DNA from 2 places in the Streptomyces sp. NPDC088261 genome. Region 2 is predicted to be linked to the other one. Evidence: predicted binding sites of a transcription regulator. Region 2 holds the regulator's gene; the other holds the start of a gene.
What was found. The regulator HspR, encoded in region 2, represses chaperone genes until heat shock. The targets are predictions, from matches to a motif close to TTGAGNNNNNNNNNCTCAA.

Region 1 (3,409 bases), on a different contig from region 2:
GGTGCGGACGGCCGATCAGCTTGCGCAGATCGTCCGGGCCCAGCGTGAACGGCAGTTCCCGCTTGCCCAGTTCGTGTTCCGCCGCGACCTTGCGGAGGAGTCTGGCGATGGACCGCTCCAGGTTACGGACGCCCGCCTCGCGGGTGTACTCGCCCGCCAGCCTGCGCAGCGCCTCGTCCTCCAGCGTGACCTCGCCGGTCTCCAGGCCCGCGCGCTCCAGCTGCCGGGGCAGCAGGTGGTCCCTGGCGATGACGACCTTCTCGTCCTCGGTGTAGCCGTCGAGCCTGACCAGCTCCATCCGGTCGAGCAGCGCCTCCGGGATCGCCTCCAGGACGTTCGCCGTGGCGAGGAACACCACGTCGGACAGGTCGAGTTCGACCTCCAGGTAGTGGTCACGGAAGGTGTGGTTCTGCGCCGGGTCCAGGACTTCGAGCAGCGCCGCCGCCGGGTCGCCCCGGTAGTCGGAGCCGACCTTGTCGATCTCGTCGAGCAGGACGACCGGATTCATCGAGCCGGCCTCCTTGATCGCCCGGACGATACGGCCCGGCAGGGCGCCGACGTACGTACGCCGGTGTCCGCGGATCTCCGCCTCGTCACGGACGCCGCCCAGCGCCACCCGCACGAACTTGCGTCCCATGGAGTGCGCGACCGATTCGCCCAGCGAGGTCTTTCCGACGCCGGGAGGCCCGACCAGGGCCAGTACGGCGCCGCCGCGACGGCCGCCGACCACCCCGAGGCCGCGCTCCGCCCGCCGCTTGCGCACGGCCAGGTACTCGGTGATGCGCTCCTTCACGTCCTCCAGGCCCGCGTGCTCGGCGTCGAGGATGCGCTGGGCGCCCCTGATGTCATACTCGTCCTCGGTCCTGACGTTCCAGGGCAGTTCGAGGACCGTGTCCAGCCACGTGCGGATCCAGGAGCCCTCGGGGCTCTGGTCCGACGAGCGCTCCAGCTTCTCGACCTCCTTGAGGGCGGCCTCCCGCACCTTCTCCGGCAGGTCCGCGGCCTCGACCCGGGTCCGGTAGTCGTCGGACTCGTCCTCGTCGCCCTCGCCGTTCAGGCCGCGCAGCTCCTTCCGTACGGCTTCGAGCTGGCGCCTCAGCAGGAACTCACGCTGCTGCTTGTCGACGCCCTCCTGGACGTCCTTGGCGATGGACTCCGCGACGTCCTGCTCCGCGAGGTGTTCCCGGAGCTGGTCGGTGGCGAGCTTGAGCCGGGCCACCGGGTCGGTGGTCTCCAGCAGCTCGACCTTCTGCGCGGTCGAGAGGAACGGTGAGTACCCGGCGTTGTCCGCCAGCTGCGACACGTCGTCGATCTGCTGCACGCGGTCGACCACCTGCCAGGCGCCGCGCTTCTTCAGCCAGTCCGCGGCGAGGGCCTTGTACTCCTTCATCAGGTCGGTGACGGCCCCGGGCAGCGGGTCCGGCGCCAGCTCCTCGACGCTCAGGCCCTCGACCCAGAGGGCCGCGCCGGGTCCGGACGTCCCCGCGCCGATCTGCACGCGGCCACGGCCGCGGATCAGTGCGCCGGGGTCGCCGTCGGAGAGCCGGCCGACCTGCTCGACGGTGCCGCGCACGCCCGTACCGGCGTACGTGCCGTCGATGCGCGGGACGAGCAGCACCTGCGGCTTGCCCCCGCCCCCCTCGGCGCGGGCGGCGGCCTGCGCGGCCTCCACGGCCGCCCGGACCTCGGCGTCGGACAGGTCGAGCGGAACCACCATTCCGGGCAGCACGACCTCGTCGTCGAGCGGCAGCACGGGAAGCGTGAGCGATGTGGACGTGAGAGCCATGATCTCCCCTTCGGCATTCAAGTTGAGCTATACCCGCTCAATGCTTGTGAGCCTCCTGTTGTTCCCCTGGGGGCGTTCGCTCTGAGCGATCACTCCCGCACGCGTACCGCGGGCGGGAGGCAGAGAGGTGTAACGCCCTGAAGGGGGTCACGCTTCCCGTACCCGAACCGGTTTGTCGGCGGCCCGCGCCGCGCACCAGGATGGGACCGAGAGCGCAGACACCAGCAGTCCCCCGGAGAGGCCGCACCATGCCCGTATCCGCCCAGGCACCAGGCCCGGAATCGCACCACTCACCGGATCACGACGACCGCCCCGTCGTCCTCGACCGCCGCGACGGCCCGTACGGCGAGGTGGTCCTCCGGCGGCGCGGCGCCGAGCTGGAGATCATCGCCAACGGGTGCTTCCTCATGGACACCTCCGACGGCCGCTCCGAGCGCCTCCTCATCGACGCCGCCCTCGCCGCCCTCCCCGAGGACCGGCGCGAGCAGCGGCCCTCCGTCCTCGTCGGCGGCCTCGGCGTCGGCTTCTCCCTCGCGCACGCCGCCGCCGACCCCCGCTGGGGCCGGATCGTGGTCGTCGAGCGCGAACAGGCGGTCATCGACTGGCACCGCTCCGGCCCGCTCGCCCGGATCTCGGGCGCGGCGCTCGCCGACCCGCGCACGGTGATCCTGCACACCGATCTGGTCGAGCACGTGAAGACCGCCACGGACAGCTACGACGCCCTGTGTCTCGACATCGACAACGGGCCCGACTGGACGGTCACCGAGGACAACGGGAGCCTCTACACGCCGGCCGGGCTCGCGGCGTGCCGCGAACGCCTCAACCCCGGTGGTGTACTGGCCATTTGGTCCGCCCAGCCGTCCCCCGCCTTCGGCGAAGCGCTACGGAATGCCGGGTTCGGTGGAGTTGCTGCCGAAGAGATCCCTGTTGCCCGGGGCGTACCGGACGTCGTTCATCTCGCCGCTCGCACTGCGTAGCCGTGACCCTGTTCCTGCCTCTACGCTGCTCCCGACACACACGATCTCCATCCACATCGACATGGAGATCGGAGATCACGGATCGACGATCGCGGAACGCGTACCAGCCAGCAGGGGCGGGGCCATGGAGCAGACACAGACCAGCCACAACGGGGTCGCGGCGACGCCGGGGGCCCAGCGAAGGGTCCTGGTCGTCGAGGACGACGCGACCATCGTCGACGCCATCGCCGCCCGGCTGCGGGCCGAGGGCTTCCTGGTCCAGACGGCGGTGGACGGCCCCGCGGCCGTCGACGCGGCCGAGGCCTGGCAGCCCGACGTGATGGTCCTCGACGTGATGCTGCCCGGCTTCGACGGCCTGGAGGTCTGCCGCCGCGTCCAGGCGCAGCGCCCCGTGCCGGTGCTGATGCTGACCGCCCGCGACGACGAGACGGACATGCTGGTGGGACTCGGCGTCGGCGCCGACGACTACATGACCAAGCCCTTCTCCATGCGGGAGCTGGCGGCGCGCGTGCACGTGCTGCTGCGCCGCGTGGAGCGCGCGGCGCTCGCCGCCGTCACCCCGCGCAGCGGCATCCTGCGCCTCGGCGAGCTGGAGATCGACCACGCGCAGCGCCGGGTACGGGTGCGCGGCGAGGACGTCCACCTG
Region 2 (3,409 bases):
TGCCAGCCCGACCGGTAAGCCGTGGCCATCTCCCGCCGGAAGACCCGGTCGTCCGGCGGGACAGTCATGCGCCGGTGCCAGCCGGCTCGCCCCAGGCGATGTCCGTCGGTGCCGGGCCCCACGCGATGTCACCCGCAGCGGCACCCCACGCGATGTCACCCGCCGCGGCTCCCCACGCGATGTCACCCGCTCCCGCGGCCTGCGATCCGGCAGGCGTGGTGACCTGACCCGCGTCTCCCCCGACAGCCAGCACACCACAGGCCAGAGCCGCAGAGAAAGCAGTGGCAGCCACCGCGCGAAGCATTCTCTTATACATAGTCGGCTTCGTCCTCACTTAATGGGTTCCTCTTCCCCCGCCATGAAGACGATGTCCCACCCGGGCACACCAACGCCACCGGATCGAGGCATCATGTTCCTGTATGTTCAGGACCCTGGGGGGTGGAGATTTGCCCGCAAGAGACACAAACCCGACACATCCCCATGCCATCACCGATATGTGTGATGAGGGCAGGCGGCTTTACGCCAGTGCGCTGCGCTCCGGACGCATCGCCCGGAGCGAAGCCGCGGTGGCTCCGTGCCTCATGGAATTCCCGCTTCTGCACCCGGATCCGGACGATGCGGACTGGCTTCGCCCCGTTCCGCCGTCCGCGGCGCTCGCCCAGCGGCTCCACCCCATCGAGCGGGAGATCCAGGAGAGGCGACATTTCGCCGTCGAACTGACCGACTCTTTCGAGCCGTTCATGACGATCAGCGCCCAGGATCCGCCCATCACCCACGCGATCACGGTCCTGGAGGGCGACAGCCGGATCAACGCCGCGCTGGACCTCTCCACCGCCGAGTGCAAAACGGAAGTACTGACCCTGCAACCGGGCGGCGGCAGGAGCGCACACCTGCTCGCCCAGGCGTTGGAGCGCGGCAGGGCGGTCGTGAACCGCGGCGTCAGCATCCGAACCTTGTACCAGCACACGGCACGCCACAGCCAGGGCACCCTCGCCTACGCGGAGATGCTGGGCCAGAACACGGTGGAGATCAGGACACTCGAAGAACTCACCGAGCGCCTGATCATCTTCGACAGGACCGTCGCGTACATCCCCGCCAGGTCCGACCGCCAAGTGGCCCTTGAGCTGCGGCACCCGGGGCTGGTGGACTACCTGGCGCAGGTCTTCGAGCAGCTCTGGCGGCGCGCCACGCCCCTCACGGAGCAGGTGGAGTACGAGCCGACCCCGGCCGGGATCACGGGCGTTCAGCGGACCATCGCGCAACTCCTGGTGGAGGGGTACGTGGACGAGGCGATCGCGCGCCGGCTCGGGATGAACGTACGGACGTGCCGTGCGCACATCGCCAAGCTCGCCACCACGCTGGGCAGCGGCAGCCGCGCGCAACTGGGCTACCTCATCGCGAACTCGGGGATCCTGAACCAGCAGTCGTGACCGGAACGGGGAGGTCTGTGACCAGCATCCTGCATGTGCGGGCCTCTTGGAGGACCCTTCGGGACACAGCACAACGCCCCCGGAGCCGACCAAGGCTCCGGGGGCGTGCTGTTGGGTCTCTCGTGCCGCTCTCGCGGGCCCGCTACGGCCTCTCCGCCGGCCGCCACACCACCAGCGCGCCGGTCGCCTGTACGTCCGTGTACGGCACCAGGTCGCGGCGGTACGAGGCGTGCACCTGCGCCTCGCGCTGGCGCATCGCCGCCGCCGCGCCGTCCACGGCCGCCGACAGCTCGGCGACCCGGGCCTGGAGCGCGGCCACCTGGTTCTCCAGCTCGATGATCCGCTTGATGCCCGCGAGGTTGATGCCCTCGTCCTGGGACAACGCCTGCACCTGGCGGAGCAGTTCGATGTCACGGGCCGAGTAGCGCCGGCCCCGCCCCGCCGTGCGGTCCGGGGAGACCAGGCCGAGGCGGTCGTACTGCCGGAGGGTCTGCGGGTGCAGACCCGAGAGCTGGGCCGCCACCGAGATGACGTACACCGGCGTCTCCTCGGTCAGTTCGTACGCCCTGCCGAACGCAGAGGGCGGTCTGCGCCGCCCGTCCCTGTCCATCTCGGGTCATGCTCCCTTCGCGGCCTGGAACAACTCCGCCCGCGGGTCGTCGTCCGCGGTCGCCTTCCGGTAGGCCTCCAGCGCGTCACGTGCCTCCACGCCGAGGTCCTTGGGGACGGCTACCTCGACGGTGACCAGCAGGTCCCCGCGACTGCCGTCCTTGCGTACGGCGCCCTTGCCACGGGCGCGCATCGTACGCCCGTTCGGGGTCCCCGCGGGCAGTTTCAGCGTGACCGGGGGGCCGCCGAGCGTCGGCACCTTCACCTCGCCGCCCAGCGTCGCCTCCGTGAAGGAGACCGGCACCGTCACGGTCAGGTTGTCGCCCTTCCGGCCGAAGACCGGGTGGGAGCCGACGTGCACGACCACGTACAGGTCGCCCGCCGGGCCGCCGCGCTCGCCGGGGGCGCCCTTGCCGCGCAGCCGGATCCGCTGGTTGTCGCTGACGCCCGCCGGGATCCGTACCTGCATCGTCCTGGACGACCTGGCGCGCCCGCTGCCCTTGCAGACCTCGCAGGGGTCCTGGGCGATCAGGCCGCGGCCCTTGCAGTCCACGCACGGGTCGGTGAGCGAGAAGCCGCCACCGGTGCCCCGGGAGACCTGTCCGGTGCCCACGCAGGTCGGGCAGACCCGCGGGGTGCCGTTCTTGTCACCCGTACCCGAACAGGCCTTGCAGGGCGCCTGGCTGGACATCCGCAGCGGGACCGTGGCCCCGTCCACCGCCTCGGTGAAGCTGAGCGTCACCTCGGACTCGATGTCCTGGCCGCGGCGCGGCTGCACGCGGGTGGTGCCGGGGCCTCCCCGGTTGAAGAGGCCGCCGAACATGTCCCCGATGCCGCCACCGCCGCCGCCGAAGCCGCCGCCCTGCGCCGTTCCCGTACCACCGCCGCCCGGGGCGCCCCCGAAGAGGTCGCCCAGGTCGAAGTTGAAGGAACCGCCGCCGGCGCCCGGTCCCGGCCGGAAGCCGCCGTTGCCGAAGAGCGCGCGGGCCTCGTCGTACTCCTTGCGGCGCTTGGCGTCGCCGAGCACGTCGTTGGCCTCGGAGATCTCCTTGAAGCGCTCCTCGGCCTTCGCGTCACCCTTGTTGGCGTCCGGGTGGAACTCGCGGGCGAGCTTCCGGTACGCCTTCTTGATCTCGGCCTCGGTGGCGTCCTTGGGGACGCCGAGAACCTTGTAGTAGTCCTTCTCCACGAAGTCCTTCGTGCTCATTCCCGACGTCCCTCCTCTCCACCGGCCACCCTCACGCCGTCCGTACGTACGTCAGCACTCTTCCGTGCCTCGGCGTCAGCCCTCGTCGGGGCCACCGTCGTCCTTGCCTTGGGCGGACGAGCCGGACTCGCCCGCCTCCTCCGCCGACTTCGGCGTCGCCCCC

Region 1: lon (endopeptidase La) is a predicted target of HspR. The motif match lies at 1,809-1,827, and genes of this name have one in related genera.

Annotation. Positions count from the first base shown of each region.
Region 1 covers NZ_JBIURL010000003.1:127,902-131,310, reverse strand. The annotation lists gene lon (endopeptidase La) at 1-1,786, opposite strand, end outside; gene ACIODU_RS07775 (spermidine synthase) at 2,035-2,763, shown strand; gene ACIODU_RS07770 (response regulator transcription factor) at 2,888-3,409, shown strand, end outside.
Region 2 covers NZ_JBIURL010000001.1:309,346-312,754, forward strand. The annotation lists gene ACIODU_RS01305 ((2Fe-2S)-binding protein) at 1-68, opposite strand, end outside; gene ACIODU_RS01310 (helix-turn-helix transcriptional regulator) at 420-1,430, shown strand; gene ACIODU_RS01315 (heat shock protein transcriptional repressor HspR) at 1,573-2,040, opposite strand; gene dnaJ (molecular chaperone DnaJ) at 2,047-3,246, opposite strand; gene grpE (nucleotide exchange factor GrpE) at 3,322-3,409, opposite strand, start outside.